DNA from 3 places in the Enterococcus dongliensis genome. Region 2 is predicted to be linked to each of the others. Evidence: predicted binding sites of a transcription regulator. Region 2 holds the regulator's gene; each other region holds the start of a gene.
The links. Region 2 encodes HrcA, which represses chaperone genes, less so after heat shock. Its sites were predicted from a motif close to TTAGCACTCNNNNNNNNNGAGTGCTAA; they were not measured.
Positions count from the first base shown of each region.

Region 1 (10,780 bases), on a different contig from region 2:
TGCCAAACCACCGCCATAGCCTGTCAATACTATTTTTTGTTTTCCATTTAAGGATAACTGTTTTGTTTCAACAAGTTCATCCAATAAAATTGGAATGCTCGCTGCTGAGGTATTTCCGTAGTTCATCAAATTCATAGGGAATTTTTCAAGGGGTTCACTCATTTTGCGTGCAATTTTTTCAATGATTCGTTTATTTGCTTGATGGAGCAGGTAATAATCGACTGATTCCTCTCCAACAAATTCTTTCAAACTTTTGGTGACATCATTTAAGGCAAAGTTCCAGATACCGCGACCATCCATTGTAAGTGCTGGGCTAGTCTCAGTTTCCTCATGAAAAATATTTTTGTTTGCATGATACCCGGCAGTCAAAGCCTGGGATTGCTTACCATCCGCTCGCAGCATTTGCTTTATAATAGAAGGTTCTTCTGTTGCTTCTAATAAAACACCCGCTGCACCATCGCCGAAAAGAACGGCTGATGAACGATCGTGCCAATCTAATAGTTTTGAAGTCTTCTCTCCACCAATGACGATTCCACGTCGCATACCTCCGCGGATGAAATTTTCTGCTGTGGCCAAGGCATAAACAAATCCTGCACAAGCAGCTGTTACATCAAAAGCCATTGCTTGCGTTGCACCGATTTGTCCTTGAACTTGACAGGCAACAGAAGGTGAAGTGTAATCTGGTGACATTGTAGCAACGATAATAAAGTCTAGGCTCAATGGATCAATCGTGGTATGATCAACCAATTTTTTAGCTACTTGACTACACATATCTGAAGTATTTTCTGCCTCTGCAATGTGTCGCTGTTTGATTCCTGTCCGTGATTGAATCCATTCGTCTGAAGTATCCAACCATTCGGCTAAGTCATCATTAGTCACGATTTTTTCAGGCAAGTAACGAGCTGTCGCAATGATTTTTCCGAAACTCATACTCATTTAATCCCTTCTAAGTAACTATAGAGATTCACTAGTGCTTTTAAGAATACTTCTTGTTCTTCTTCATTCAAATCTTTAATCGCACTTTTGACCATTTCATGATGAAAATGCTGATGGATTCGAAAGACCAATCGCCCTTTTTTAGTCAAGCCAAGTTTGACTACCCGACGATCATCTTCACTGCGAATACGTTCTACGTAGCCTTTTTTCACTAACCGATTAATCGAGGTCGTCAGTGTGCCGACAGTTACTAGCAGTTCTCTTGCGACTTCTGTCGTCGTTTTTTTCTTATACATCCCAATGGCATCAATAGTATGCATCTCTGTGATTGTTAAATCACTAAATTGTGACTTCTTTAGTTCATTTTCTTCAATCGACAATACGTCATTGAAAATTGAAACTAAATAGGTATTTAATTCTTCCCAGTTTTTTTCCATGTCCTCACCTAATTAGTTTGATTATCAAATCATTTGATGTTCAAACTATATCTTATTTTTTTTTTGAATGCAACAACATTTTTTTAATTAACTAAAAATTAATCATTATTATCGAATTCATCTGACTTATTCTACTATAAAATTACTTTGGTAATCAAATGAATTTTTCAACAAAAAAAGAAACGGCATTGCCGTTTCTTAAACATTCCGATGCATCGGAATCGTATTGTTATTCGGATGAACCAATAAATATTGAATGACATCGATATTACTTGCTTGGAACGATGCCGCACATGCTTGCAGATATAAATCCCACATACGATAAAAGGCTTCATCTTTTTGTTCGATAACTTTATCAGCTACTTGATGAAAATTCTTTGTCCAATGTTCTAATGTATATTGATAATCACGGCGCAAACTTTCAAGATCAAGTAATTGTAAATCATTTTCAGTAATATGTCCGACTAATTCTGTTACTCCTGGAATATATCCACCTGGGAAAATATATTGATTGATCCAGGCATTTTTTGCACCACCTTGTTGGCGACTGATTCCATGGATCAATGCTGTTCCATTCGGTGCTAAATGCTGACTGACGATATTGAAGTACTCTTGTAGATTTTCATTACCCACATGTTCAAACATCCCAACACTTGTGATATGATCAAACGTTCCTTTTAAATCACGATAATCCATCAATTCAACTGAAACAATCTCTTCTAAATGTTCTTTTGCAATAACTTCTTGGATATGTTGGTATTGTTCTTCACTCAAAGTAATTCCTTTAGCTTTTACATGGTATTCCTTTGCTGCAGTCAAAATCAATGTTCCCCAGCCGCATCCGATATCTAATAAAGTCTCATTAGGCTGAATGAACAGTTTATCTAAAATATGATGGACTTTATTGATTTGTGCCTGTTCCAAAGTGTCTTCTGGCGTTTTGAAATACGCACAAGAGTAAGTCAGCGTACGATCTAACCACATTTCATAAAAATCATTTCCTAGATCATAGTGACTATGGATGTCATGGGCTGATTGTTTTTTCGTGTGTTTTTCCTTTGGCATCCATTTTTTAAAATTATTATTATGGAAAAAACCATTTGCTTGATTATACACATCATAGATCAATGCTTGTACATTACCTTTGATCTCAATCTTCTTGTCCATATATGCTTCACCTAATGCCAACGAAGCATTGCTGATTAATTCCTTCACTGGAATCTTTTCATTAAAAATGATCTCAAAGATCACTTCACCCTCTGTATTCCCATACTCCTTGACAGAACCATCCCAAAAAGTTACTTGCGTTTTTTGAGAAAAAGATGGTTTAAATAATTGATTGTATACTTCTTTATCTAACATAGCATTGCCCCCTCATGATATTTTCTGACTAAAATCTAATAAATTCAAAAGATTTGTCCGAAATTTTCAGAAAAAAGAGAGCATTATCATGAAAATTTAATCAAAAATCATATGAAACCCTTTTACTTTAAAAAGAGTATAAAAAAAACGGGTTTCCCCGTTTATTGAATCAAATCATAAATTTCCATCGCAACGATGTCAATATTATCAAATTGGTAAGATTGTTTGCTGTCGCTTTCGGTTAGCTCAAATGTCTCTGTTGTATTATCATAAGTTACAGTACATTTTTCCACGCCTTCTTTTTCAAAACGTCGTAATTGTACTTCATTATCAGTCGATTCAGTCATTGCTTCTAAGCGTTTAATAATGGCAACTAATTGTGAATGTTTCATCTAGATGCCCCCCTTCTTCTCAATTCTGTCTTATTGTATCAAATCCAATCGTATCTTGCATTGATTTTTACCAATTAATTTATGATTTTTTTTCTAAATCTAACTTAAGATTCGGACCACCATAATTTGATCAGTGCTTGTGTCCCGTCATTTTCAAAGCCTTCACTAGCCAAGCGCTCATAAAGTGTGGCTGCTAGTTTTGTCGCAGGTAACTCAAGTTGCATTTTCTCAGCTTCATCAAGAGCTATTTTTAGATCCTTAATAAAGTGTTTAACAAAAAATCCTGGCGTGTAATCTTCTTTTAAAATTCGCGGAGCATAATTTGCCATCGACCAGTTTTGAGCTGCACCGCCAGCTAATGTGTCTAACACTTTCGGTACATCTAAATTCGCTGCTTTCGCATAAACTAACATCTCAGTCATCCCAGTCATCGTTCCAGCAATCATGATTTGATTGGCCATCTTAGTATGTTGACCGGCACCTGCTGCACCTTGCAATGAATAACTTTTTCCCATGATTTCAAATAATGGGACTACTTGGTCATAAGTCAGTTGATCGCCGCCGACCATAATCGTCAACGTCCCATTTTGTGCGCCTAAATCGCCACCAGAAACTGGGGCATCTAGTGCAGCAGCGCCTTTTTCTTTAGCCGTTTGATAAATTTTTTCTGCAAGAGTTGGTGTCGAAGTCGTCAGATCTACAAAGATCTTTGCTGTAATATCTACAGAGAAAATCCCATTTATTCCATAATAGATTTCTTCAACATCGCTTGGATAGCCGACCATTGAAAAGACTATCTCACTGGCTGCAGTGATCTCTGCCGGTGTTTCATGCCAAACAGCACCATTAGCCACTAATTCATCTGTTTTACTCTTTGTACGATTGTACACTGTCACTTCATGACCTGCAGTTAAAAAATGCTGAACGATCGATTTTCCCATAACGCCTGTACCGATGAATCCAATTTTCATATTGTCTACCTCCCAAAAAAATAATCCATCTCCAGTATACATGAAGAGATGGATTTCGGCTTTATTTATCTTCGCCATTTCTAAACGAATTGATTCTAACACGCATTTTTTGGACAGTTCGAGTCGGTACTCTTCCTTCACTGTGGTGTTCAGCATAATAAACAAGCATTTCTTGATAAAATTTCAATACCTCGTTGCCAAATCGTTCCGCAGAGATCTCAATCAACTTATTTTGACGAATTTGTGGATCTAAAGGGATCTGTTGCTGAACATAACGGATAAAACTATCACTGAAGTCTTCATCCTTTTCAAAAGTGGTTCCTAAAGAATCATCATCTAATAACTGATTTAAATAGTCATTACCTTCAACAACACATTGAGTTCCTGAAGCAATCGCTTCGGCATAGGTCAATCCTTGTGTTTCTGAAGTTGATGCACTGACAAAGTAATCTGCTGCATGATAATAATACGCTACGTCTTCATGGGAAACTTCTCCAGTAAATTGAACATATTCATCGATACCCAATTCATGGGTCATTTCTTCCAATTCTTCTCGATAAGGCCCTTTCCCCACGATTACAAGTCGCGCTGTTGGATAACTCATCAGGATGTCTGAAAACTGCTGAACGATAATATGGATATTTTTTTCATAAGAAATACGGCTCAATGAGAGAATCATCAATTCATCTTTTTGGATGCCTAACTTCTCTCTTAAATGATCAGTATCTTCTTTGGTAATCTCTGGACGAATAAATTTTGCGACTTCAATGCCTGTCGGGATAATCCGCATTGGGATATCTACTTCATAACGTTTTAATGTATCTACTACACGTTTACTCGGACAGACGACTCCTGTTGAATGATTGATAAACATTTTAATGAAATGTTTAACGTGAGTAGGTCTAACAACTTTTCCATTGGCAATATAATGCAGATAATCTTCATACATCGTGTGATACGTATGCACCACCGGGATTCGTAAGCGATTGGCGACCATTTTCCCTAAAAAACCGGCACCAAATTCTGTATGAGTATGGATAATTTCTAATTCTAATTCTTTGGCGATTCGATAAGCAAACCAAATTCCTCGTACGACGATCCGACGATCTGTGAAAGAAACAAAAGGAACACTGGGCATTCGAACAATGTCTTTTTCAAACTCATCTGCCTCTGGATCTGTTGTTGTAAAGATATATACTTCATGACCTTGTTTTTCAAGTTCATTTTTTAATGTTCTGATTGACGTTGCTACCCCACTGACTTGAGGGAAATAAGTATCTGTAAAAAAACCGATTCGCACGTCTATTCCTCCAAACTATCTCGTGACTTTTGCATAAATCTGATGATCATAAGGTTGTTCTAAGACTGCTTGATAAACAGCTTTCAACTCTTCACCAATTTGCGTGATACTTTTTTCTTGCGCGGTTTTGAAACCAGCCATCGAAAGATTTGGCAACTGATGCTCAACCAATTGATGGATCAAGTGTTCAAATTCTTGATTGTTATTTCCCATGTAACAATTTTTATGATCCTCCATCCACCCATCATAGACTGGAATATTTCTCAACAAAACTTGCTGTTGACTTGCTAAAGCTTCCAAGACCACGATTCCTTCTGTTTCTTCATAAGAAGGAAAGAAGAACAAGTCTGCACCTGAATAGGCTCCTTCAATCAAATCCCCGTTGATATAGCCTGGGAAAAGTACATTTTTAGGATGATCTTTTTTTACAACTTTACGAATATTCGCTGGGATTGAAGCCATCGGTACATCACCAAACCAAATAAACGTATAGTCAGGCATTTTTTTCGCCAGCTCAACAAAATCCAAGATCCCTTTCCGCTCAAAAAACAACCCAACACAAATAATCACTTTTTGTGTTGCTGTTAAATTAAAATACTTACGAAAAGCTGCTTCTTTTTTTTCATCAGGATAATATTTTTTTAAATCAATGCCATTTGAAATCGCTGAAATTGGCTGAGTCAAGCCATAACTGCGCAATAATTTTTTTGAATAAGGAGTCGGAGTGATCAAGTGATCTGCTTGTTGATACAATCCAACTAACCATTTTTTCACTAAAGGAGCCAACTGGTTCGAACCGATAAATGAATTACGAAAATCTTCTTCTGTCGAATGCGCATGAAAAATGACTTTTTTTCCCATTTTTTTCGCCTTTCTCACTAGGTGTAAACTTTTGGGTCCATACGTATTAATATGTAACAGATCATAATCTGTCGCTTTAGGATCAAGTGTATATTCAATGCCTACAGAAGATAGGGCTCTTTTTTGATGGCTTAAAGCACGACCAATGCCCGATTTTCCAATCATATTTTGGCCTTCAAAGTAAAGTAATATTTTCATATGCTGCCTCCTTAAAAACAAATCAATTATATCATAAGGTTTTGAGCTTTATCTCAACCTATGGTCTGATTTTAATGTGAAAAAGAACCTCTTTTTATGTATGAATACAAAAAAACCGTTGCCTAAAATAGACAACGGTTGATGTTTCTTGGTTTATTTTACGTATTGCTTAACTAATTCTTCGACTTCTTCCATCGTATCGCATTCTTTCAATGCCTTGTCAGCTAATTCAGCCATATCAGTTGTTGATAGACGTTTCATCAAGCTACGAGTTCTAAGAACAGATGTCGCACTCATAGAGAACTCATCTAATCCCATACCCATTAATAATGGAACAGCCGTTTGGTCGCCGGCCATCTCGCCGCACATACCAGCCCACTTACCTTCAGCATGAGCTGCATCAATTACGTTTTTAATCAAACGTAAGATAGATGGATTGTAAGGTTGATACAGGTATGATACGCGTTCATTCATCCGGTCAGCTGCCATTGTATATTGGATCAAATCATTGGTTCCAATACTGAAGAAGTCTACTTCTTTGGCAAACTTGTCAGCCAATACAGCTGCAGCAGGAATTTCGATCATGATTCCGACTTGGATCGTGTCAGAAACTTTCACGCCTTCTTTAACAAGTTTTTCTTTTTCTTCATTGAACAATTTCTTCGCTGCACGGAATTCTTTTAACGTAGCAACCATTGGGAACATAATCCGTAGATTACCATAAACAGATGCGCGTAATAATGCACGTAATTGTGTACGGAACATATCATCGCCTAGTTCAGATAAACTAATACGTAATGCACGATAACCCAAGAATGGATTCATTTCGTGAGGTAACGTCAAATATGGTAACTCTTTATCGCCACCGATATCCATTGTACGAACGACTACTGGTTTGTCACCCATGCCTTCTAAAACAGCTTTATAGGCTTCAAATTGATCATCTTCTGTTGGGAAATCTGAAGAATCCATGTACAAGAACTCAGTACGATACAAACCAATCGCTTCTGCGCCATTGTTATGAACACCTTCAAGATCTTTTGGTGTACCGATATTGGCAGCTAGTTCAAAATGTTTGCCGTCAGCAGTAACAGTTTCAGCATCTTTCAGCTTATCCCATTCTGCTTTTTGCGTTGCGTATTCTTCACCAGCTTTTTTGTATTCAGCTGCTTGTTCATCTGTAGGGTTCACGATTGTTTCACCAGTAATCCCGTTAACTGCAAGCAAATCACCATCTTTAGCTTTAGCGGTGATTTCTTTTGTTCCAACGATCGCTGGAATCTCTAAAGAACGAGCCATGATTGCTGAATGAGAGGTACGACCTCCGATATCAGTAACAAAAGCCTTTACAAAATTTTTATCTAATTGGGCAGTATCACTTGGAGTCAAGTCATGTGCCACAACGACAACTTCTTCATCGATCATCGATGGATCTGGCAACGTCACGCCTAGCAAATGTGCCAATACACGTTTTGTAACGTCACGAATATCTGCCGCACGTTCTTGCATATAAGCGTTATCATCCATCGCCTCGAACATGCCGATATACATATCAGTTACTTCTTTAAGAGAGCTTTCAGCATTTACTTTGTTGTCTTGAATATGTTGTTTGATTTGGCCAATCATTTCTGGATCTGAAAGAACCATTAAATGGGCATCAAAAACTTGTGCTTCTTCTTCACCTAAGCTCTTTGCTGCTTTATCCCGAATTTTTTCTAATTCAGCAGAAGAAGCTGCCAAAGCGTCGTCTAAACGCTTTTCTTCGGCAGCAGTGTCTTCCACATTATTTTGTTTGAAAGATAAATCCGGTTGTACTAGCAGATAAGCTTTCGCAACGGCAACGCCATCACTTGCGGCAATACCTTTTAGTAATTCAACCATTATTCGGATAATCCTTCCTTTTTCATTGTTTCTACGATTGCTTCGATTGCTTCTTTTTCGTCAGCACCTTCAGCAGTGATAGTAACATCAGAACCTTGGCCAACACCTAGAGACATAACTCCCATGATTGATTTAAGGTTAACTGATTTTCCTTTATACTCTAAGTTAATGTCAGAGTTAAATTTGCTTGCAGCTTGCACTAATAAAGTTGCAGGACGTGCATGAATCCCTGTTTCTGCTACTACGTGAAAATCTTTTTTTTCCATATTGACCGTTCTCCTTTATAAGAAAAAATCTTTTTTATGTTAGGGCTTTAATGATAACAACAATCATTTCGGGCCCTTCATTTCCTTAGATTACCATTTTTTTGCGGTGGATACAACAATTTTAGACGATTTATTCCAACCAGATGTATCCCCTTTCTTTAAAAAATCGTACTAAACGTCTTACACCTTGATTTATTCCGTTTTCATATTTATTCCATAACAAACCTAAGGAATAAACGGGAAAAATTGGTTTTTTAGCACTCTCATACATCGAATGCTAAATTTAAAAGCAAACTGTTTGCTTTTATCAAAAATCTCGTTATAATTATTTTTAAGGTCAGCAATGGTCAAAAAATACTCAGCGTATCTTTTTACTAGATTCGCTTACTCGATGTACAATGGAAGAAACAATCAACTATTGAAAGGGTGAAAAAAATGCTTTGCCAAAATTGTCATGAAAATGAAGCAACCATTCATTTATATGCAAATGTCAATGGTCAGCGAAAACAGCTGGACTATTGTCAAAGTTGTTATCAAAAATTGAAAAATCAAGCTGGAGGTGCGCCCCAAATGGCAGGAAATGATCCTTTTGGTTTTGGAAGTTTAGATGATTTATTCCGTTCGATGTCTCAACAAATGCAGCAGCGACAAGGCGCTGCTGATCAAACTCCACCAACCCAATTTGGCGGTGGCAACGGAATGAACAATCAACCTCCCCGCGGCAATGGCGGTGGCGGTCTATTAGATGAATATGGTATCAATATCACTGGTCAAGCACGTGAAGGAAATATTGATCCTGTTGTTGGACGTGATGAAGAAATCCAACGTGTGATTGAGATTTTAAATCGCCGTACAAAAAACAATCCTGTTCTGATCGGAGAACCTGGTGTCGGTAAAACAGCAGTCGTGGAAGGCTTAGCCCAAAAAATCGTTGATGGTGACGTACCACAAAAATTGATGGACAAAGAAGTGATTCGTTTAGATGTCGCTTCACTTGTGCAAGGCACAGGAATTCGCGGACAATTTGAAGAACGGATGCAAAAGTTGATCGAAGAAATTCGTCAAGCTGAAAATATTATCCTTTTCATCGATGAAGTCCATGAAATTGTAGGTGCTGGTGCAGCAGGTGATGGCAATATGGATGCTGGCAATCTGTTAAAACCCGCACTGGCACGTGGCGAGTTACAAATGGTCGGTGCTACGACATTAAATGAATACCGTATCATTGAAAAAGATGCTGCATTAGAACGTCGGATGCAACCAGTTCGTGTTGAAGAGCCTTCTGTCCAAGAAACAGTGGAAATCTTGAAAGGACTGCAACCACGTTACGAAGATTATCATCATGTGAAATATACAGAAGAAGCAATCAAAGCAGCGGCAGAATTATCCAATCGTTATATTCAAGACCGCTTCTTACCGGATAAAGCAATCGACTTATTGGATGAAACTGGCTCGAAGAAAAACTTGACGATCCAAATCGTCGATCCAAAAACAATCGATAAAAAATTAGCAGAAGCAGAACAACAAAAATCACAAGCATCACAAGAAGAAGATTTTGAAAAAGCAGCCTATTACCGAGATCAAATCAATAAGTTACAAAAGATGAAAGAACGTCAATTAACTGATGAAGAAACGCCGGTCATCACTGAAAAAGATATGGAGAAAATCGTTGAAAAACGTACAGGAATCCCTGTCGGTGAATTAAAAGAAAAAGAACAGACTCAATTGAAAAATCTTGCTACCGACTTAAAACAGCATGTCATCGGACAAGATGAAGCTGTTGATAAAGTCGCAAAAGCAATTCGCCGTAACCGTGTCGGTCTAAACAAGAAAAATCGCCCAATCGGCTCGTTCTTATTTGTTGGTCCAACTGGTGTAGGTAAAACTGAACTTGCGCGACAATTAGCAGAAGAATTATTCGGCTCAAGTGAATCGATGATTCGTTTTGATATGAGTGAGTATATGGAAAAACACAGTGTTTCTAAATTAATCGGTTCTCCTCCAGGTTATGTAGGTTATGAAGAAGCTGGTCAATTAACCGAACAAGTTCGCCGTCATCCCTACAGCTTGATTTTGCTAGATGAAATTGAAAAAGCTCATCCAGATGTGTTGCATATGTTCTTGCAAATTCTTGACGATGGTCGTTTGACCGATTCACAAGGTCGAACAGTCAGCT
Region 1 covers NZ_JARPZC010000003.1:194,997-205,776, forward strand. Annotated here, with positions in the region: gene P7D84_RS03965 (beta-ketoacyl-ACP synthase III) at 1-936, opposite strand, end outside; gene fabT (fatty acid biosynthesis transcriptional regulator FabT) at 933-1,373, opposite strand; gene P7D84_RS03975 (class I SAM-dependent methyltransferase) at 1,572-2,735, opposite strand; gene P7D84_RS03980 (YkuJ family protein) at 2,897-3,127, opposite strand; gene P7D84_RS03985 (NAD(P)-dependent oxidoreductase) at 3,232-4,140, opposite strand; gene P7D84_RS03990 (glycosyltransferase family 4 protein) at 4,160-5,398, opposite strand; gene P7D84_RS03995 (LTA glycolipid anchor biosynthesis glycosyltransferase, IagA/BgsA family) at 5,414-6,457, opposite strand; gene ptsP (phosphoenolpyruvate--protein phosphotransferase) at 6,611-8,338, opposite strand; gene P7D84_RS04005 (phosphocarrier protein HPr) at 8,338-8,604, opposite strand; gene P7D84_RS04010 (ATP-dependent Clp protease ATP-binding subunit) at 9,040-10,780, shown strand, end outside.
Region 1: P7D84_RS04010 (ATP-dependent Clp protease ATP-binding subunit) is a predicted target of HrcA. The motif match lies at 8,859-8,885, and genes of this name have one in related genera.

Region 2 (10,780 bases):
ACGCAAGAACGGATCGCTTACCTAGTTTATAATTTTGGTTCACGTTTTTATTCCTTTGGCGGTCTAAAAGAGTACAAAGACAAATATGCGGACAAGTGGTTTCCCGAATACGTCTTGTACTCTCGAGATAGCTGGATTGGCTATGTCATGATTGCACTATTGATCACTGATAATGCCCCTGTTCAAAACACAAAGAACTATCACGGCCTCCATCGTTTTATCTTTAGAGAATAGCAACTTCATTATTAAAGTTGCTATTTTAGCTTGACACGCCCCAAAAATACGTCTAGAATAAATCAAAATAAAATTAATTAGTTTGGAGTGTTTATTATGACTCAATTGATCTCTAGACAACTAAATAATTATTACTTTAGCTATTTTAGATAAGTTTGTATTCATGCTTCATGGATACAGACCTTTCCGTTTGTATCTATGATGGCTAAAGCATTTTATGCTGATTTTTTCGCCACATAGATGAAAATCTATCGTGGCTTTTATTTATTTCTCGAGCTCATTGTAGATTTTCTAATCTATAATGAGCTTTTTTAGCGGCTAAATGAACAACAAATAGGAGGGATTTTTATGAATATTGTACCAGAAATTGCAATCAAGTCGGATGGATTAGCAGCGATTGGTAGTTATACATTTTCATTATGGACAAAAAGAAAAATAGTTTTAATTAGTGATAAAAAAAGTTTTGATATTCATGGTTCAAAAGTACTCCAATACTTAACGATTATCGGATTTGATGTTCATACACTTATTTTAGATGAAACTTATTATACTGTAACTACAGCAAAGCTCATTCATACTTTTTTGAAAAATGAGAACATAACTAAGACAGACGGAATCATCGGTTTAGGTAATGAAACACTCTGTCAATTAAGTGGTTTTGTATCAGCGACATATCTTGGTGGACTTCCATTGATTCAAATTCCAACAACTTTGATTGCCCAATTTATTGTCTGCGCGCAAAAACAAGTTTGTTTGCTCAATTCTGAAACAACATATTTACATACCGCACAAACAAGACCCGATGGTATCATGATTGATTCAACCTTGACGGATAATCTATCTAAAGAAGAGCTAACAGCCGCACAAACCTTAATGCTTAATTTAGGATTCTCACAAGATCATGTTTGTCGTCATGAATTAAGAAAAAAAGAACGGATTATTGATTATCAATTAAACTATGAATTATTATTTGATAAATTCATAACAGATACTTTAATCAGTAATAAAAAAATAATCAATAAATCATTTAATTCCCATTTACAAAGTATCTATAATAAATTGCTAGCTCAATCAAATCATCTAAGTTAATAACTACCATCCCTTCTACTTTCATCAAAAAAGCTCAGCCAATTAACATTGACTGAGCTTTGCTTTATTTTTTTGCACCAAAGGCATCTTTCATTTTACCAAAAAAACCTTCTTCTTTTTGCTCACTGACTGTTTGCCCGCCAGCTTCTGCAAATGCACGTAACGCCTCACGTTGCTTCTCATTTAAGTTCTTCGGCGTAATAATCTTCACCGTAACTTGTTGATCCCCGTTTGTAGTACCGCGAAGTCTTGGTGCACCTTTGCCGCGAAGTCTGAATTTCGCACCCGTTTGTGTACCAGCAGGTATTTTTAAGCGTACATCCCCATGGACAGTCGGCACATTGATTTCATCACCTAATGCCGCTTGAACAAAACTTAATGGTAAGGTGTAATAAATCTCCGCACCATCGCGATCAAAAATATCACTCTCTTTTACCTTAAAGACGACATAAAGATCTCCATATGGTCCACCATTAATTCCTGCCTCGCCTTGATCAGCCAAACGCATTTGTTGTCCATCTTCTACACCAGCAGGTACTTTTACCTTAACAGTATGTGGACGTTTTTCATGTCCTGTACCATGACATGTTGGACAAGGATCCTTAATTTCTTTTCCTGTACCATGACATACGTCACAAGTTTGACGACTCATCACACGGCCAAGCGGTGTTTGGTGTTCCACATTGATCGAACCTGAACCATGACATTTATGACAAACTTCCGGTTGTGTGCCTGGTTTTGCGCCATTTCCATTACAAGTATGACACGTTTCTTCTCGGTTGTATTTAATATCTTTTTCCACACCAAAAATGGCTTCTTCAAATTCCAAGTTGATTGAATATTGAAGATCTGCACCTTGTCTTGGTGCTTTAGGGTCAGTTTGACGTGAACCTCCGCCTCCGAAAAATGATTCAAAAATATCTTCAAATCCAAAACCGCCTGCTCCGCCAAATCCACCGGCGCCGCCGAAACCACCTGCTCCATCAGCACCAAAATTCGGATCAGTACCTGCATGACCATATTGATCGTAAGCAGCACGTTTTTGTGGATCACTCAAGATTTCATACGCTTCAGAAATTTCTTTAAATTTTTCTTCAGCATCGGCTTCTTTATTGATATCCGGATGGTATTTTTTGGAAAGCTTGCGGTATGCTTTTTTTATCTCATCATCCGAAGCCCCTTTTTGTACCCCAAGGACTTCATAATAATCCCGTTTTGTAGCCATTGGCTTCCCTCCATAATTTCATAGAATCGTTAGTATTGTATCACACTCAAAATCGATACGATACTCTTCTTCGTGTTTTTCTAAAGGAGTTGCCCATCTTAAAGAAAAAAGACCAAAGCGATGACTTTGGTCTTTATCAACGAATCAATTATTTGTCATCATCGTTAACTTCTTCAAAATCAGCATCCACAACATCATCCGCGCCGCCTTGAGCTGCGTTTGGATCAGCTTCTGCTTGTTGTTGCGCTGCTTGTTCGTAAAGTTTCACTGTTAAGTTTTGAACGATTTCATTCAACGCATCGCGTTTTTCTTTCATTTGTTCGATATCGTTTGCTTCAACTGCTGCTTTCAATTCATCGCGAGCATCTTCTGCTTTCTTAACTTCTTCTGCGTCTACTTTGCCTTCTAATTCTTTCAATGTTTTATCCACTGAGAATAGTAAAGCATCAACATCATTACGTAGATCTACTTCTTCTTTACGAGCTTTGTCCGCATCCGCATTTGCTTCAGCATCTTTCACCATACGTTCGATCTCATCATCTGACAAACCTGATGAAGATTTAATTGTGATTTTTTGTTCTTTTTGTGTTCCCAAATCTTTAGCTGAAACATTTACGATACCATTTTTATCAATATCGAATGATACTTCGATTTGTGGGATTCCACGTGGTGCAGCTGGAATATCCGTCAATTGGAAACGACCTAATGTTTTATTATCCGCAGCCATTGGACGTTCACCTTGTAAGACATGGATGTCTACAGCTGGTTGATTGTCTGCAGCCGTTGAGAATACTTGTGATTTGCTTGTTGGGATCGTTGTGTTACGGTCGATCAGTTTTGTGAACACGCCGCCCATAGTTTCAATCCCTAGTGACAATGGTGTTACGTCAAGTAAGACAACATCTTTTACATCACCTGTGATAACGCCGCCTTGGATTGCTGCTCCCATTGCGACAACTTCATCTGGATTAACCGATTTATTTGGTTCTTTACCAGTTTCCTTGCGCACTGCTTCAACCACTGCAGGAATACGAGTAGAACCACCAACTAAGATTACTTCATCAACATCAGATTGAGACAGGCCTGCATCTTTTAAAGCTTGGCGGACTGGTGTTTTTGTACGTTCAACTAAATCAGCTGTGATTTCATCAAATTTAGCACGAGACAATGTTGTTTCTAAGTGCAATGGACCAGCATCTCCGGCAGTAATAAATGGTAAGCTGATTTGAGTCGAGCTGACACCAGATAGATCTTTTTTCGCTTTTTCAGCAGCATCTTTCAACCGTTGCGTTGCCATTTTATCTTTAGATAAATCAATGCCATTGGCTTGTTTGAAGTCAGCAACTAAGTAATCGATGATCTTGTTATCAAAGTCATCCCCACCTAAGTTGTTATCTCCGGCAGTAGACAATACGTCAAAGACGCCGTCCCCTAATTCAAGAATTGAAACGTCAAAAGTACCACCACCAAGATCAAATACTAAGATTTTTTCGTCTCTATCTGTTTTATCTAAACCATATGCCAATGCCGCAGCAGTTGGTTCGTTAACAATCCGTTCAACTTCCAATCCAGCAATTTTACCAGCATCTTTTGTTGCTTGACGTTGTGAATCATTGAAGTAAGCTGGAACTGTGATAACAGCTTTTTCAACTTTTTCACCTAAGTAATCTTCAGCAAATCCTTTGATGTATTGCAATACCATTGCAGAAATTTCTTGTGGTGTATAAGATTTTCCGTCTGCTTCAACCTTGTATCCTGCTTCACCCATATGACGTTTGATAGATGAAATCGTGTTAGGGTTTGTTACTGCTTGACGTTTTGCTACTTCACCGACTTGAATTTCTCCATTTTTAAATGATACAACAGATGGTGTTGTACGATTTCCTTCTGGGTTAGTAATGATTTTTGCTTCTCCGCCTTCTAAGACAGCGACTGCTGAGTTAGTTGTTCCTAAGTCAATCCCGATAATTTTACTCATAGTTAAAAATCTCCTTTTTTATTATATGATTAATTATAGTAGTTTACTTTTTTATTGAGCTACGATTACCATTGCTGGGCGTAACACACGATCGTGTAACTGATACCCTTTTTGCAATACGTTGACGATCGTTTCAGCTTTCACATCAGCTTCAGCAGGAACAGTTTGAACTGCTTGATGCAAGTTGGGATCAAACGTCTCCCCTTCAGCTTTGATTTCTGTGATACCTTCTTCTTTTAAAGCAACGTTTAGACTTTCAAGGACCATTTCTACCCCTTTTTTCAGGCTGGCACCTTGATCATCGGTAACTTCTGTTGCTAAGGCTCTTTCTAAATTATCGATCGCTGGTAATAATTTTTTCCCAAGATCTTGTGAACGATAGCGAACCAATTGTTCTCGTTCATTTTTATTGCGACTAGACATATTCGCGATTTCAGCACGAGCCCGCAAAAATTTGTCTTCCATTTCGTTGAATTTATTCGTCAATTCCTCAACTTCAGAAACTTCCGGAATATCAATATCCTCTGTTTCTTCGTCGTGTTCAGTTGTTGGTGCTTCTGCAGCCTCAACTTCTGTTAATTCTTCAACTTCTTGTTTTTTTTCTTCTGCCACTATGCTACTTCCTTTCTTTTTAGGAATCGTTTCTAGTGATATAAATCCAATGAACGATAATAATCATCCAATGCATTTGTCAACTCGTATTGAAAGACTTCCAATAATCCAAAAATCTTCGAATAGGGCATTGCTGTTGGACCTAATAGCGCAATCGTCCCTCGACCGTGCCCACGAATTTCATAGTTTGCTTGAATCATACTTAAATGATCAAACAAATCATTGCCCAACTCCGTACCGATCCGAACATGGATCGCATCATCTGACGGCAACAATAACTGGGTCAACTCGTCAGAATTTTGCATCAATGAGTACATCGACTTGACATGATTAAGATCTTGGTCTGGGTTGAAATTCAAAATATTCATTCGTCCGCTTACAAATACTTTATCCTCAAAGGCATCATTCAAAATGATGTCAAATAAATGTCCAATTCCTTCAGTCGTCTGAAAATAGCGATGTAAAATCATTGGAATCTCTGTTCTTAATTTTTGATAAACACTCACTAACGGTTGCCCTACTAGGCGATCATTAATAATCCGAACCATTTTTTCCAAATCTTGGCTCTCAACATTTTCAGGGATATGGAATACTTGGCTTTCAACATTTCCTTTATCAGTAACAATGATCGCCAAAATTTGTCGATCATTCAATGGAACGATCCGAAATCCAGTCAGTGTACGATCTTTCATTTCAGGACCGAGTGAAAACGCCGTATAGCTTGTAACTTGAGAAAGCATTTTAGCAGACTGCTGAATAATGTCATCAATTTCATGAATATCTTTTTTCAACGAGCTGCGAATCTGATTTATTTCCTGACTGCTCACCTTAGTTGGCGTTAATAAATGATCCACATAATAACGATAGCCTAAAGCTGAAGGAATTCTTCCAGACGAGGAATGGGTCTTTTCTAACAAACCTAATTCTTCTAAGGCTTTCATATCATTGCGAATAGTCGCGGAACTTGCTTTTACGCCTTCTTCCATTAGACTTTTTGATCCAACTGGTTGCCCTGTGTGAGTAAAGTCTTGGATGATCAAGCTGAGAATCAGTTTTTGTCTTTCAGTTAACATTCTTCTCATCCTTTAGTTAGCACTCTTTCTTTTTAAGTGCTAACTCGATTATTAATATACCACATTCTCTATAGAAGTCAAGGATTAAAAACAAAAAATTAGCACTCTCTTCATGAAAGTGCTAATTTTATTTGCTGATTAAAAATTGTTCAAAAACATCATTTCCCCGAAATAAACCAGTCTTGGTTAAATAAATACTAGAATCTGTTTCTGTTATCAACTTTTGGTGTTTTAATTTTTCAATAACCTCACCATAGATACTCGTTAAACTTTGACCAAAACGAGCTTGAAAAACTGCTTTCTCAACACCTAAAATTTTTCTTAAGCCTAAGAACATCTCTTCTTCAATCTGTTCTTTTGTAGATAATTGTTCTTCTTCAAGTATAGGTAATTGATCCTCTTTCAATGCTCGTAAATAATGTTGGATCGGCCCACGATTTTTATAGCGCTTCTTTCCAAGATAGCCGCTGGCTCCTGCACCAAAACCAAAATAATTTTGATTGTTCCAGTAGATAAGATTGTGCTGACTTTCAAAACCTGGTTTAGCAAAATTACTGATCTCATATTGTTTCCTTCCAGCCTGCTCCATCGCTTGGATTGTCTCTGCATACATCTGCGCTTCTATCTCCTGCTCAGGCAGTTGCATTTTTCCACGACGGACCCAATTCATAAACATGGTTTGATTTTCCAAAATTAGTGAGTACAATGCATAATGAGGTAGATCTAACGCCAATGCTTGTGCTACGGTATCACGAAAACTTTCTAAGCTCTGACCTGGTAAAGCGTAGATCAAATCAATTGTTACGTTGTTAAAGTCCTTTTCTTCTAACAAACGGATGGTATCGTATACGTCTTGAGCTGTATGCTTGCGTCCAATTTTTTTCAACAAGCGATCATCAAAGGTTTGCACGCCCATCGACAAACGATTTACACCATAGTTTTTCAAAACGTCCAATTTATCCGCTGACAAATCACCAGGATTGGCCTCGACGGTAAATTCTCCCTGATGATAAGGAAGGATCTCGCGCAAGCCGCTCAGCAATCGATCCAATTGCATTGCATTAAGAGAGGTAGGTGTCCCTCCTCCCACATAGACAGTTTCCATATTCTCTACTGGGTTTTTACTCAAAGAAAGACGTACTTCTTTCAATAATGCTTCTATATATTCATCTACCGGCTGACCTTCAATAAAAACTTTATTGAAATCACAGTAGTAACAAATGTGTTCACAAAAAGGAATGTGAATATAAGCTGAAGTTGATTGTGTCATTTGATTCCTCTTTCTTCTACTAATTAGTAACAATTGGTATTCTATCACACTTGAGATTACTAAAAATATTTGTTGAAGCAAATGAAGAGAATTATAAGAAAAATACCAAAAAATAGTCGTCATTTCTCTTTAATCAGAATGTATCATGAAAAACTCACCATTTTTCTAAAGTCATTGCCATTTCCCAAAAAGCATATTCTAGCTTGCTACTAATCACAAAAGCTTCGATCATCTGTTGTTGTTCTTTTTCTGTACTTTCCTCATATAAACGATCTAACAACACACGTTCCTTTTTGATCCCTTCGACAGCTGTTTCACCCGCATAAGTTTCGATCCAACACTGATATACTGGGTCTGGCGAACCGACAGTAATCAAGCACTCCCCGATTTCTTGATAAAGCCACGCACATGGCAGCATTCCTGCAAAAGCTGTGTTGGGTGTCCCCTCAATCAATTGACGATACATATGAGAAACGTAATGATATGCAGTTGGTGCAATGGGGGGCGTCAGGATTTCTGCTTCACTGATTGCTAATTTCGAGAAAAACTCTTCTCGAATTGCTAACTCACCTTGTTTTAAATTTTCTGCATTTTTCTGCAAATGAGCTTGGACTTCTTTATCGATTGTCTGTTTTGCGATATAACCATATAATTTGCTAAAATGCTCAAGATAATAACGATCTTGCAATAAGTAATAACGGAAAATCTCCGGTGCTAAATCACCTCTTGCCAATGATTGGACAAAAGGATGTTCAAAACTTTTCTCCCAATACTTTGCCGCTTTTTTTCTGGCTAATTCAGTAAACATCGTTTTTCCTCCTATATAATAGTAGTTTTTACACTGCTCTATTCAAATATGTCCTCCATATTTATCTTTTCTCTAAACTAAAAGGGGCGATGTCAAACAAATGATACAAGAAAACCCGACCACTAAAAGCAGCCGGGGACAAATTAAAAAGCATCACACATTCCCTGCGTCAGTTCTAACTGTTTCAGGTTCAATGGGTATGATCTCAGCTTAAAAAGCACCCCTAGTGTTCATTACAAAAAGTATAACATACCTTTTGTAAATAAGAGTGCTCTTACTAAGAATATTTCAGTCATGAATTTTATCAACTTGTGATTGCAGTAAACATTTCTATGAATTTTTGATAACTAATTTTCCCAAGTGCAAAATCTCGACTCAATAAATAGATTTTTTCGTTCTTACTTGTTTCTCGTCCATAGATTAAACTAAGCTGCTCATCTTCGTTCCCCAAAGCATGAAGTACATCTCGTTTTGTCGCAAACGCTTCATAGTAACGAATCCCAAATCGTCTTTGAGATTTTGCATCAATATGGATCCCATCTGGATTTGCAGAAAGTTTTTCAGCACTGACGAGGTAACAATCAGCTAGATTAGTTACTACTTTTGCCATTTCATGATTGATTTCAGCAAACTCTGTCGCACTTAACCCAAATCCATTTTTCCCAAGAAAATCAGGCAACTCACCAACGATAATAGGAAGCCTAGGTAAATCAAGTTCCCTACGAAAATGCTCAAGAACAGCCTTCAACTTTTCTGCATAATTTTTATAACGACCATTCAGACTATCATTTTCACCTTGATGCCACAAAATACCAATCAATTCACTAGACTCCATGGCAAATTTCGTTTCAGCCAATGCATGGCGTGTCAACAATTGATCTGCACCCCATTCATCAATAGAACTACCACCTTCAGCACAAGGAATCAAACCAAGTTTTTCATTTGGATGTTCTTGCATCCAAGCTGCAGCAAATGACGCTGCTGGACCAATCCCAGCTACTTCTCGATCAAAATGGATGGGCTCTGCCATCATCTGCCATCGTCCATTGCGTAACATTTCTATCTTTTCATTGTAGATAGCCGGAACATCATTTATGTAACCTCGCCCCGCCATATTCGATTGTCCAATCAATAAAATAGATTTCATTTTTTCACCTCAAATTCTTTACCAAACTATAGCTTAATCAAATAACAATGACAAGACTCTATAAATAAAATAGAGTAAGAAAATCTCAATGATGACTATTCCGATTCCTAAAATGATTGTCAGATTCCTTTTTTTAATTTTATTAAAAGTGTGAATTTGTCATCTGATAGCTGAGCGGTCATCATGCCCCCCATTCCTTCTACTAATTTCTTAGACAAATATAGGCCTAATCCGCTAGCTTCGGTATTGCTTCGACTAGTATTTTCAGTGTAAAATCGTTGGAAAACTTTTTCAATATGTACTTGAGTACCTGGTTTCACGTGATTAATAACTTGCAAAGTGACGGCATCTGACGCTTCTAAAAAAGCAACCGTCACGTGACCTTCTGCGTATCGAAGTAGATTTTGTGCGACATTTTGAATGACTCGTGTCAGCATGATCCTATCTGCTAAAACTGTCCTGTCAGCACTGTTTGCTAAAAATTCTATTTCTATCCCACGTTCACGGAATTGTTCATAAAAAGAAAATAGAACTTCTTCCACTTCTGTTGAAAACAAAATCGGTCGAAGTTCCATTTCTTTTTGTTTAGTTTCGATGCGTGTAAGATCGTAAAATTGATCTGTCATACTTAAAAGTCTAGCGATGGCTTGTTCAATAATAGTGATATATTGTGCTCTTTTCACCGGATCTTCTGTAATAGGAAGCAGCTGTACATAACCTTTTATCGTAGTCAAAGGGGTTCGCAAATCGTGTGATAATCCAGCAATCGTCAGCTTTATGTTTTCTTCTGATTCCCGATAAACCTGTCCTTTTTTTTCCACTTCATCTATCCAAACATTCAAGACATCCACGACTTCTAATAAATTTTTTTCGCGAAATTCCAATGACAGACGACCGCCATAAGCTTGCCTTTCTGACAAGGTAGTAATCGTTGTTTTCAAGCGGCGAAGTTCTCGTTTCAATAAAATCACGTAAACTAATAATAAGATCAGTACGGCACTTAATAGCCAGTTAATCAAATTTAAATCCCACTCCCCATATAGTCTGAATGTAATTCACACCGGCAGACGACAATTTTTTCCGCAGATTGCTAATGTGCATGTTGACCGATTTATCACTCTCAAAGTACGGATCTTCCCAAGCACTTTCGTACAAATTCGCTCGAGAAAAAACCTTTTGAGGATGGGTCAAAAACAATTCCAATAGAGAAAATTCTCTTCCCGTTAAATGAATCTCATTTCCTGAAACAGTGACAATTCGTGTTTCTAATTCTAAAAAGATTTCCTTATAATGTAGTACGGATTCACTTTTTGCTGGTGAATGGACCGACTGATGACGAAGCTG
Region 2 covers NZ_JARPZC010000008.1:90,127-100,906, forward strand. Annotated here, with positions in the region: gene mprF (bifunctional lysylphosphatidylglycerol flippase/synthetase MprF) at 1-234, shown strand, start outside; gene P7D84_RS07655 (hypothetical protein) at 583-1,323, shown strand; gene dnaJ (molecular chaperone DnaJ) at 1,388-2,548, opposite strand; gene dnaK (molecular chaperone DnaK) at 2,697-4,526, opposite strand; gene grpE (nucleotide exchange factor GrpE) at 4,578-5,138, opposite strand; gene hrcA (heat-inducible transcriptional repressor HrcA) at 5,171-6,211, opposite strand; gene hemW (radical SAM family heme chaperone HemW) at 6,339-7,481, opposite strand; gene tenA (thiaminase II) at 7,636-8,289, opposite strand; TPP riboswitch at 8,433-8,524, opposite strand; gene P7D84_RS07690 (sialate O-acetylesterase) at 8,594-9,436, opposite strand; gene P7D84_RS07695 (sensor histidine kinase) at 9,556-10,455, opposite strand; gene P7D84_RS07700 (response regulator transcription factor) at 10,448-10,780, opposite strand, start outside.

Region 3 (10,780 bases), on a different contig from region 2:
TGATCCGGGATGCAGATGCTTATTTAGTTGAGAGCAACCATGATTTAGAGATGTTGCGAATGGGCGCCTATCCGTGGAGTTTGAAGCAGCGGATCTTAGGCGATCGAGGACATTTGTCTAATGATGACGGTGCATTAGTTATGACGGATATTTTAGGAGATCGAACAAAACGTATTTATTTGGGACATTTAAGTAGAGAGAACAATATGAAAGAATTGGCACATATGACGATGGAAGAGACATTGACACGCTATGACCTTGGTGTGAACCATCAGTTTCAAATCTTTGATACAGATCCAGATAGTGCGACTGAATTGTTTGCGATCTAAAAAGATAAATAATTTATTAATGATAAAAGGACTGTGGCCTAAAAAGGTCACAGTCCTTTTATTTAAAAATCAATTGTATACACTAAAATGTTGATTTAAATGATGCGGCTCAATTACTTCATCAATGATGGCGATAGCATAATCTGCCATGCTGATCTCGCTTTTTCCCGCAGCATTTTTTTGTAAATGATCGTCACTGATTTGATAATGACCCGTACGAGTGCCAGCAGGAATAAAATCTGCGGCTGGACTTAGATATGTCCAATGCACGTTCTGTTCAGTTTTTAAGGCTAAAAATGCTTGGTACATATTATAAGCGGTCGGGTAATAATCTGCTTTTGGATCAGAGACATCGATCATGCGGTGACTTTCATCGACAAATAGAGAAGATGCTCCACCTACAACGATCAAACGAGTGTCAGTTCCTTGTAAAAGCGTGCTGAGATGTTTCAAAGAGGTTTGGTGCAGCTCTTCTTGTCCCACCGGTGGGCGAAAGGCATCAATTACTGCATCAAAAGAAGCCAACTCTTCTTTTGTGAGATCAAATAATTCTTTGGCTATGACTGGTACTTTTACTGTTAATTTTTCTGGGTGACGCACGATAGCGGTGACGGTTAGATCACGTGTCAATGCCTCTTTTAAAATCAATGAGCCGGCGTGTCCAGTAGCGCCGATAATTGCTAGTTTCATAAAAGAACCTCCTTTGATTGTTACTTAGTTTTGTTAAATGATGTCGTTTCTCAGACTGCTGAGTACACTTAGTCTAAGGAGTTTCTTTTAAAAAGGCAAAGGATTAGTATTGGATTTTTTATTATCTTTGCAAGGCTAATTGGGTTAAAACGACTAGCAGATTCATTCCTACATGGGTGATCATAGAAGTCCAAATACGCCCACTGTAATGATACATCCCGCAAAATAAAAATCCTAGACCAGCATACAATAGGTAATGCCCATCGTTATGAGCAAGAGCGAACAATACTGAACTTAAAAGTGTGGGAATGAAAAAACCTAATTTGCCTTCTAATGAACCAAAAATAGCCCGTCGGAAGACAAATTCTTCCATGATTGGCCCAGCGATCGTAGTAGCTAAAATAAAAATCATATTCTCTTTAATCAATTGGACGATAGTTTGCGTATTTTGTGAAGAAACCGTTTGGCCTAAAAAACGTTGTTCGACTTGTAAAATAGCCATTTGTACTAATAGGGAGACAGGTATTCCAATAATTCCAATCAAAAATGCGATCAATAGATTTTTCTGGCGTGTTTCTAAGTTGAATAGCTGTGACTTAAAGCGATAGAAAATCATTAAAAAAGCACCGAAAAAATACGCAAATGTCGTCAATTGAATAATTTGAGCAGAAGATACTTGAAAGACGCGTTGAAAGATGACAGGTGAAAATAAAACGAGCCCATAAGTAAAAATTGTAATAAAACTATATTTTTTTTTAGTCATTCGTTTTCCTTTCTAAATATGTACTATTTTAAGTATATCATAATATCTTTCATCCCTTAGCAGGAGAAAATTCAAAAATACAAACGAAGGACTTGCAAAAAGGAACAGAAATGGTATCATAAGAAATGTGAGTTAGCACTCTTATCTGTAGAGTGCTAACGATTTGAAAATTCATTACTAGTTGGAGGGATTTATCGTGTTAAAACCATTAGGTGATCGTGTCGTTCTTGAAGTCACTGAAGAAGAAGAAAAAACAGTTGGAGGCCTAGTCTTAGCTTCTGCGGCTAAAGAAAAACCACAAACCGCTAAAGTTGTAGCTGTTGGTGAAGGGAATGTACTGGAAAATGGTCAAAAAAGTCCAATGCCAGTAGCTGTTGGTGATATGGTAATGTTTGAAAAATACTCAGGTACAGAAGTAAAATATGACGGCAGCGAATACTTGATTATCGCTGCAAAAGATATTATGGCAATTGTCGAATAAAAAATTAATGAGGTGAAAGAATCATGGCAAAAGATATTAAATTTTCTGAAGATGCACGTGCAGCAATGCTTCGCGGCGTAGACAAATTAGCTGATACAGTAAAAGTAACATTAGGGCCAAAAGGACGGAATGTTGTTTTAGAAAAATCTTACGGTTCGCCATTGATCACAAATGATGGTGTAACGATTGCAAAAGATATCGAATTGGAAGACCATTTTGAAAATATGGGTGCAAAACTTGTTTCTGAAGTAGCTTCAAAAACAAATGACATCGCTGGTGACGGTACAACGACTGCGACAGTTTTGACGCAATCAATCGTTCGTGAAGGATTGAAAAACGTGACTGCTGGCGCAAACCCAATGGGAATCCGCCGTGGGATCGAATTAGCGACAAAAACAGCAGTAGAAGAATTACACAGCATCTCTAAAGTTGTTGATTCCAAAGATGCGATTGCTCAAGTAGCTGCTGTCTCTTCTGGCAGTGAAGAAGTTGGTGAACTGATTGCTGAAGCAATGGAAAAAGTCGGCAACGATGGTGTGATCACAATTGAAGAATCAAAAGGGATCGACACAGAATTAGATGTGGTTGAAGGAATGCAATTTGACCGTGGTTATTTATCTCAATACATGGTCACAGATAACGATAAAATGGAAGCAGCTTTAGAAAATCCATACATTTTGATCACAGATAAGAAAATCTCTAACATCCAAGACATCTTGCCGCTACTAGAACAAGTGTTACAACAATCTCGTTCATTATTGATTATTGCAGACGATGTTGATGGTGAAGCATTACCTACATTAGTATTGAACAAAATTCGCGGAACATTCAACGTAGTAGCTGTTAAAGCACCTGGTTTTGGTGATCGCCGCAAAGCAATGCTTGAAGATATTGCAATTTTAACTGGTGCAACAGTAATCACAGAAGATCTAGGTTTAGATTTGAAAGAAGCAACAATCGAAAACTTAGGTACTGCTGGTAAAGTAGTTGTTGATAAAGATAACACAACAATCGTTGAAGGAGCCGGTGACAAGGCAGCTTTGACTGATCGTGTTGAAATGATCAAACGTCAAATCGGCGAAACAACTTCTGATTTTGATCGTGAAAAATTACAAGAACGCCTAGCAAAACTTGCTGGTGGAGTCGCAGTAGTTAAAGTTGGTGCGGCAACAGAAACAGAATTAAAAGAATTGAAATTACGTATTGAAGATGCCTTGAACTCCACACGTGCAGCAGTTGAAGAAGGAATCGTTTCTGGTGGTGGGACAGCATTAGTTAACGTTATTAAAAAAGTCTCTGAATTAGATGCAGAAGGCGATGTAGCGACTGGTATTAAAATTGTTGTCCGTGCATTAGAAGAACCCGTTCGCCAAATCGCTGAAAATGCTGGTTTTGAAGGTTCTGTTGTGATCGATAAATTAAAACATGCTGATCGTGGTACTGGTTTTAATGCAGCAACTGGCGAATACGTGAATATGATCGATGCCGGAATCGTTGACCCAACTAAAGTAACTCGTTCAGCTTTACAAAATGCTGCCTCTGTTTCAGCTTTATTGTTAACAACTGAAGCAGTTGTTGCTGATAAACCAGCTGAAAGTGGTGCAGCTGCAGCTCCAGCAATGGACCCATCGATGATGGGCGGTATGATGTAAACGACCATCAATTAAAAAATTAGTATGGAGTAATTTTCTCACTTTTGATAAAGATTATTATTCATCGTATTTATTAGACGAGGACATAAATGTCCTCGTCTATTTTTTATTTAATTATTAAGTAATAATTTAGCGAAAAACCAATAATGCATAAAATATATTTATTGATTTTATGAAAATAAACTATTGGAATTTATTGATTTAATTTCTTACAATAAACGTAAGAAGAAAGCAATATTCCTTGTTCATAAATTATCAAGGAGATGATTTAATTTAAATGAGATACTGCTGTTATGCATAAAACCACTGATGCATTTGTTTTTAGTTTATTTTTAAGTATGCATGTGAAAGTTATTACATATCAAAAGAAATTAAGAAACTAAGCGTTTATTCTGAAAGGAGAACTATATGTTACGAACTTTATTTGATGAAATTCCATTATCATCAGGAGCTAGTTTTAAAAATCGTCTGTTCATGTCACCGATGACAACTCAATCAGCCTTTTATGATGGAGAGATTACACAACAAATTATTGACTATTATGCGTTTCGTTCAGGTGATGCAGCAGCAGTTATTGTTGAAAGTTGTTTCATTGAAGACAAAGGTCGCGGATTCCCAGGTGCTTTAGGAGTTGATACGGATAAAAAAATTACAGGTTTATCTGAATTAGCAAAAGCAATCAAAGTAAAAGGATCGAAAGCTATCATGCAGATCTATCATGCGGGTCGAATGGCTTGGCCCGAAATCAATGGTGGAGTAACACCTATTTCAGCAAGTCCAATTGCGGCATTACGGCCCAATGCACCAGTTCCACGTGAGATGACAGAAAAACAAATTTTAGAAATGATTACGATGTTTGGTGATGCAACTCGTCGCGCAATTAAAGCCGGTTTCGATGGAGTAGAAATTCATGGAGCTAATACATTTCTTTTACAACAATTTTTTTCCCCACACTCTAATCGAAGAGAAGATCAATGGGGCGGCAGTCGGGAAAAACGGGCAAAGTTTCCATTAGAAGTAATGAGAGAAGTTCAGCGAGTAGTCAAAGAACAAAATGCTGAAAATTTCATCATTGGTTATCGTTTTTCTCCTGAAGAGTTGGAAGAACCTGGAATTCATTTTGAAGATACAATGTATTTATTGAATGCGCTTGCTGAATTACAGCCAGATTATTTCCATTTTTCAATGGGTGCTTATACAAGACCATCGATTGTAGATTCAAGTGATTCAGAACCATTGATTACAAAATATTTAGCACAACGTTCTCCGATATTGGCGCAAATTCCAATTATGGGCGTGGGCTCAATTTTACAGCGTACCGATGCGGAAGAGGCATTGAAACTAGGTTATGATTTGTTAGCAATTGGTAAAGGATTTTTGATCGAACCTAATTGGGTAAATTTGATTAAAGAAAATAAAGAAGTAATCGACTATGCCCATGTTAATGCCCAACGTAAACTTCTGATTCCGACTCCATTATGGGATTTTATGGCTTATATGGTCATTGATCCAGAAGAAGAAAAACGTAAACATGAACGATTAAAAGAATTACAAAAAGTAAAACTGACCTTTAAACCTGGAACTTATACGATAGATGCAAAGGGACACAACAGTGAACTTAAAATGAACGTGACATTTTCCGAAGATAGAATCGAAAAAATCGAAGCAGATCAAAGTAATGAATCTGAAGGTTTATCAGATCAAGTATTTATTCGTTTACCGCAACAAATCATCGAAGGTCAGACATTAAATGTAGATGTAATTTCAGGAGCTTCAACATCTAGTCAGGGATTGATTGATGGCGTGGCAGAAGCAGTAGAGTTAGCCGGCGCTAGTTCAGAAGTATTAAGAGCACGACCAAAACCGTCTGTTCAATGGTCTCAAGAAATCATTGAAGAATCAGCAGATGTTGTGATCGTTGGTTCGGGAGCCGCGGGTATAGCGGCGGCATTACGTGCTAATCAGATGGGTTTGAAAACGATTTTAGTAGAAAAATTAAGTTTTGTTGGTGGTGCGATTTCTATCAGCGGAGGAAATCAAGTCGTTATGGGGTCGAAATTACAGGCAGAAGCAGGGGTTATTGATGATACAGTAGAATGTATGATGGAAGACTTCTTAGCTAACGGTAGTGGATTGAATGTACCAGAATTATTACAGACGTTAGCAGAAAATATTGGTGAAACGACCGACTGGGTTCATGAGTATATGGGTGTTGAATACGATATGAAAAATGGATTACACACGTTAGCAGAGTATCGTAAAAAACGTGAACTAGCTTACAAAGATGGAGGACATGGATTTGCTGCAAGTGCTAGAAAAGCCTTAGAAAAAAGTGATGTAACAATTTATTTACAAACGAAAGCAGAAAGTTTATTGACTAATGGAGAGGGGAAAGTTATTGGATTAACAGCGGTTGAAGACACTGGTAAACGGCATAATATTCATGCATCGGCAGTGATATTGACGACAGGCGGTTATGGGAATAATCCTAATTTATTAAGTCAGAAACTGAATAATATTCTATTTTATGGAACAAAATCTTCCACTGGTGATGGGATCTTGATGGCGACAACACCAGAATTGAATGCAGCTACACGTTTGATGGAATATGGAAAAATTTATCCAAACGGTGTAGAAGTTTCGCAAGGCTACGCAAAATCAACAATTGGTGGAAATCTTGCAGTATTAAAACGTAACGGATTATTAGTAAATTCTTCAGGAAATCGAGTAATCAATGAACGAGCAAGTAATAAGGAAATACTGGAAGTACTTCTGCAACAAACTCCTCAAATGTTATACTTATTAATGGATGCCGAGCATTTTGAGATATTTACTGAAGCAGTAGAAGAAGGTGGCATCACGCGTGAAGATCTAACTCGTTGGATTGATAATGAAAATGAGGCACCGCAAGTTTTTCGTGGAGCTACACTGCAAGAGTTAGCAGAAAAAGCAGGAATGCCTTACGAAAGTTTAGTAGATACTGTTGCCCGTTATAATGGCTGGGTTGAAAAACAAAAGGATGAAGATTTTGATCGTCAGTTAGAATTTTTACAAGAAAGAATTGGAGAAGGTCCATATTATTTGATTGAACAAAAACCTCGATTTGCAACAACAATGGGAGGATTAGTTGCTAATCATAAATTACAAGTCTTGAATCGGGATAATCGTGTGATTGACGGATTGTATGCAGCTGGGGAATTAGTTGGTGGTGTAATGGGAAGTGACTCACCATCTGGTGCGAACAATGCTTGGGCACTAACTTCTGGTAAGTTGGCGGCGGAAAGTGTTCAAAAAATAATTCAGGTTGAGTATGTAATGCAATAAAAAGAATCCTGAGGCATCTGTCTCAGGATTTTTTTCATTTTTTATAAAATTATTCTATTCATAGAAAAAAATAACTGTTTATTATGGTAAAATAATCAATGTAATGAAAATAAATTATTCATGTAGATTAAAATATAGAAAGATAGGAGAATGTGAATGAAATTAATTGAGACCCCTTTAAATAGTAATGTTAACTTAGAGACGTTATATCCTAATTTAACGAGATACTTTTTTGATAAGCGTCAAGCTGTGAAGTTACTTAAACTCTACGCTTATGATCGTACAAAAATTATTTATGTTGATCGTTTTGACACGATTGACTTGTTATTGTTAAATCGCCAACGAAAAATCAGCCATCAAGAAGTAGACACGATTATCCATCGTTTACTAAAGGTTGAGCGAAAAGATGTGCTTGTAAATGTCGGCTATAAAAAACAAATTTTAGAAGCTGGATTGCGTCCGAAAGAATCCTATAAAGATATCATTGCTGTAGAATACAGACTTCCCAAATAAAAAGATGTCGTATGAGAGGATTCATCGCTAAATACAAGTAAAGAAGCTGATTCTTTTCAAGAGCTGTAACGGATACCCGTTACAGCTCTTTTTGCAAGACAGTTAATTTTTTATGATAAAAATTTCTCACAGCTGTTAGTCAGCTAAAACTACTCACTTAAAGCCGTTATGATATAATGAATAAAATAGTTTTAATTACTAAAAACAAATGAGGAGCATGACTATGAAAAAGTTGTACAAAGATGACAGTTTGACACTTCATACGGACCTTTATCAAATCAATATGATGAAAACTTATTGGGAGACTGGTCGAGCAGACCTTCAGGCTGTGTTTGAGTGTTATTTCCGTAATATGCCTTTTGATAATGGCTATGTCATCTTTGCTGGTCTGGAACGACTTGTAAATTATTTGGAAGAGTTGACTTTTAGTGAAAGTGATTTGGCTTATTTAACAGAAGTCGAAAAGTACCCATCAGATTTTATTGATTATTTACGAGATTTCAAATTTACTTGTACCGTTCGTTCAGCGGTGGAAGGTGAATTGGTCTTTAATAACGAGCCGATTATTCAGGTGGAAGGGCCATTGTTACAATGTCAATTGGTCGAAACAGCACTTTTGAATATTGTAAATTTCCAAACATTGATTGCAACAAAAGCTTCCCGTATCAAATCAGTAATCGGAAATGATCCGTTATTAGAATTTGGAACACGGCGCGCACAAGAAATGGATGCTGCTTTATGGGGAACACGAGCCGCTTATATTGGAGGCGCAGATGCGACAAGTAATGTACGTGCAGGGAAAATTTTTGGTATCCCAGATAGCGGAACACACGCTCATTCATTGATCCAATCGTATGGCAATGACTATGATGGGTTTAAGGCTTATGCTCAAACGCACCGTGATTGTGTCTTTTTAGTGGATACGTATGACACGATTAAATCTGGTGTACCAAATGCAATCAAAGTAGCTAAAGAAATGGGTGATAAGATCAATTTCTTAGGTGTACGGATTGACAGCGGTGACATGGCCTATATTTCTAAACGAGTGCGTCAGCAATTAGATGAAGCGGGTTTTCCGGAAGCGAAAATCTATGCGTCAAATGATTTAGATGAGAGTACGATTCAAAACTTGAAGATGCAACACGCAAAGATTGATGTTTGGGGTGTTGGGACAAAATTGATTACGGCGTATGATCAACCAGCGCTTGGTGCAGTCTTTAAATTGGTTTCAATCGAAAATGAACAAGGAGAAATGGTCGATACGATCAAACTTTCGAGTAACGCAGAAAAAGTTACGACTCCTGGCAAAAAACAAGTCTGGCGTATTACACGAAACTCAGATGGCAAATCAGAAGGAGACTATGTGACCTTATGGAGTGAAGATCCGCGTAAAGAAAAAGAAATCTTCATGTTCCATCCAGTCTATCCATACATCAACAAAACCGTGAAAAATTTTGAAGCACGCCCGATTTTACAAGATATTTTTGTGAAAGGGGAACGAATCTATGAATTGCCGGATTTAGAAACAATCAAGCAATTTGCTAAAGACCGATTAGATTCATTATGGGAAGAATACAAACGAGGACTTAATCCACAAAAATATCCGGTCGATCTTTCTACAGAATGCTGGACCCATAAAAATAATATTATGGATCAAGTGCGCAAATCCGTGATGAAAACAGAGCAAGACGATTAAAGGAGTAGATTTGTTAATGACGTTGCAAGAAGAGATCATCAAACAATTAGGAACAAAACCAACAATCAATCCGCAAGAAGAAATCCGTAAGAGTATCACTTTTTTAAAGGACTATCTTAAGAAATATCCTTTTTTGAAAACATTTGTCTTAGGAATCAGCGGGGGACAAGATTCTACATTGGCTGGTCGGCTAGCACAACTTACAATGGAAGAAATGCGGCAAGAGACAGGAGATCTGGATTATAAATTCATTGCAGTGCGCCTGCCTTATGGTGCACAGGCAGATGAAGCAGATGCCAAACGAGCATTGACCTTCATCCGACCAGATAGTAGTTTGAGTGTGAATATCAAAGGTGCAGTAGATGCGCAAGTTTCTGCACTAGAAGCAGCCGGTGTTATGATCAGTGATTTCAATAAAGGCAACATCAAAGCTCGCCAACGAATGATTACACAATACGGCATTGCAGGGGATAATCACGGGGCAGTTATTGGAACGGATCATGCGGCTGAGAATATCACCGGCTTTTTTACTAAATTTGGTGATGGTGGTGCGGATATTGTTCCATTGTTTCGTTTGAATAAACGGCAAGGAAAACTGTTACTAAAAGAATTAGGAGCAGAAGAAGCACTGTATTTAAAAATCCCAACAGCAGATTTAGAAGACGGTAAGCCGTTAATTGCCGATGAAGTCGCTTTAGGTGTGACATATGACGACATTGATGATTATTTAGAAGGCAAGCAGATTAGTGAAAAAGCACAAGCAATGATCGAAACTTGGTGGCATAAGACCCAGCATAAGCGTCATCTGCCAATTACGATTTTTGATGATTTTTGGAAATAAAAAAAGTTGTGGCAGTCAGCTGTCACAACTTTTTTTGCGTAAGTCTCAATCAGTCAATACTTGAGCGATTTTGGCATTTTTTACTTTCAGCTGTTTTCTCGCTAAAATATTTAAGAGTTCACAGATGGGAGACAGTTATGCAAAAATTTTACAAATTCCCTTGGCGCCAAGTGCTAAAGTTTATCGGCGTATTAGGATTGATCATCGTTTCAAATCTCTTTTTTCAACTGATGCAAAATGATTTTTCTTTTGATTTAGCAGTTAAATTTGCCTTTTCATGGCATACACAAAAATTTTTCTTAGGTTGCTTCGTCTTGCTTGTCTTTTTTGGCTGGCTTAGTAGTCTATTAGGATCATTGAGAATCGGGGTACTGGCATATTTGTTAGTAGTGCTTGGGATTGGCAGTGCTAATTTTTTAAAAATGAATTATCGCATGGAGCCAATTTATCCCGATGACCTAAAAATGATCACCGAATTTGGCATGATCCGT
Region 3 covers NZ_JARPZC010000001.1:23,702-34,481, reverse strand. Annotated here, with positions in the region: gene P7D84_RS00165 (MBL fold metallo-hydrolase) at 1-329, shown strand, start outside; gene P7D84_RS00160 (NAD(P)-dependent oxidoreductase) at 399-1,019, opposite strand; gene P7D84_RS00155 (CPBP family intramembrane glutamic endopeptidase) at 1,141-1,782, opposite strand; gene groES (co-chaperone GroES) at 1,979-2,263, shown strand; gene groL (chaperonin GroEL) at 2,287-3,915, shown strand; gene P7D84_RS00140 (FAD-dependent oxidoreductase) at 4,324-7,239, shown strand; gene P7D84_RS00135 (DUF1827 family protein) at 7,396-7,752, shown strand; gene P7D84_RS00130 (nicotinate phosphoribosyltransferase) at 7,976-9,448, shown strand; gene nadE (NAD(+) synthase) at 9,465-10,289, shown strand; gene P7D84_RS00120 (LTA synthase family protein) at 10,427-10,780, shown strand, end outside.
Region 3: groES (co-chaperone GroES) is a predicted target of HrcA. The motif match lies at 1,915-1,941, and genes of this name have one in related genera.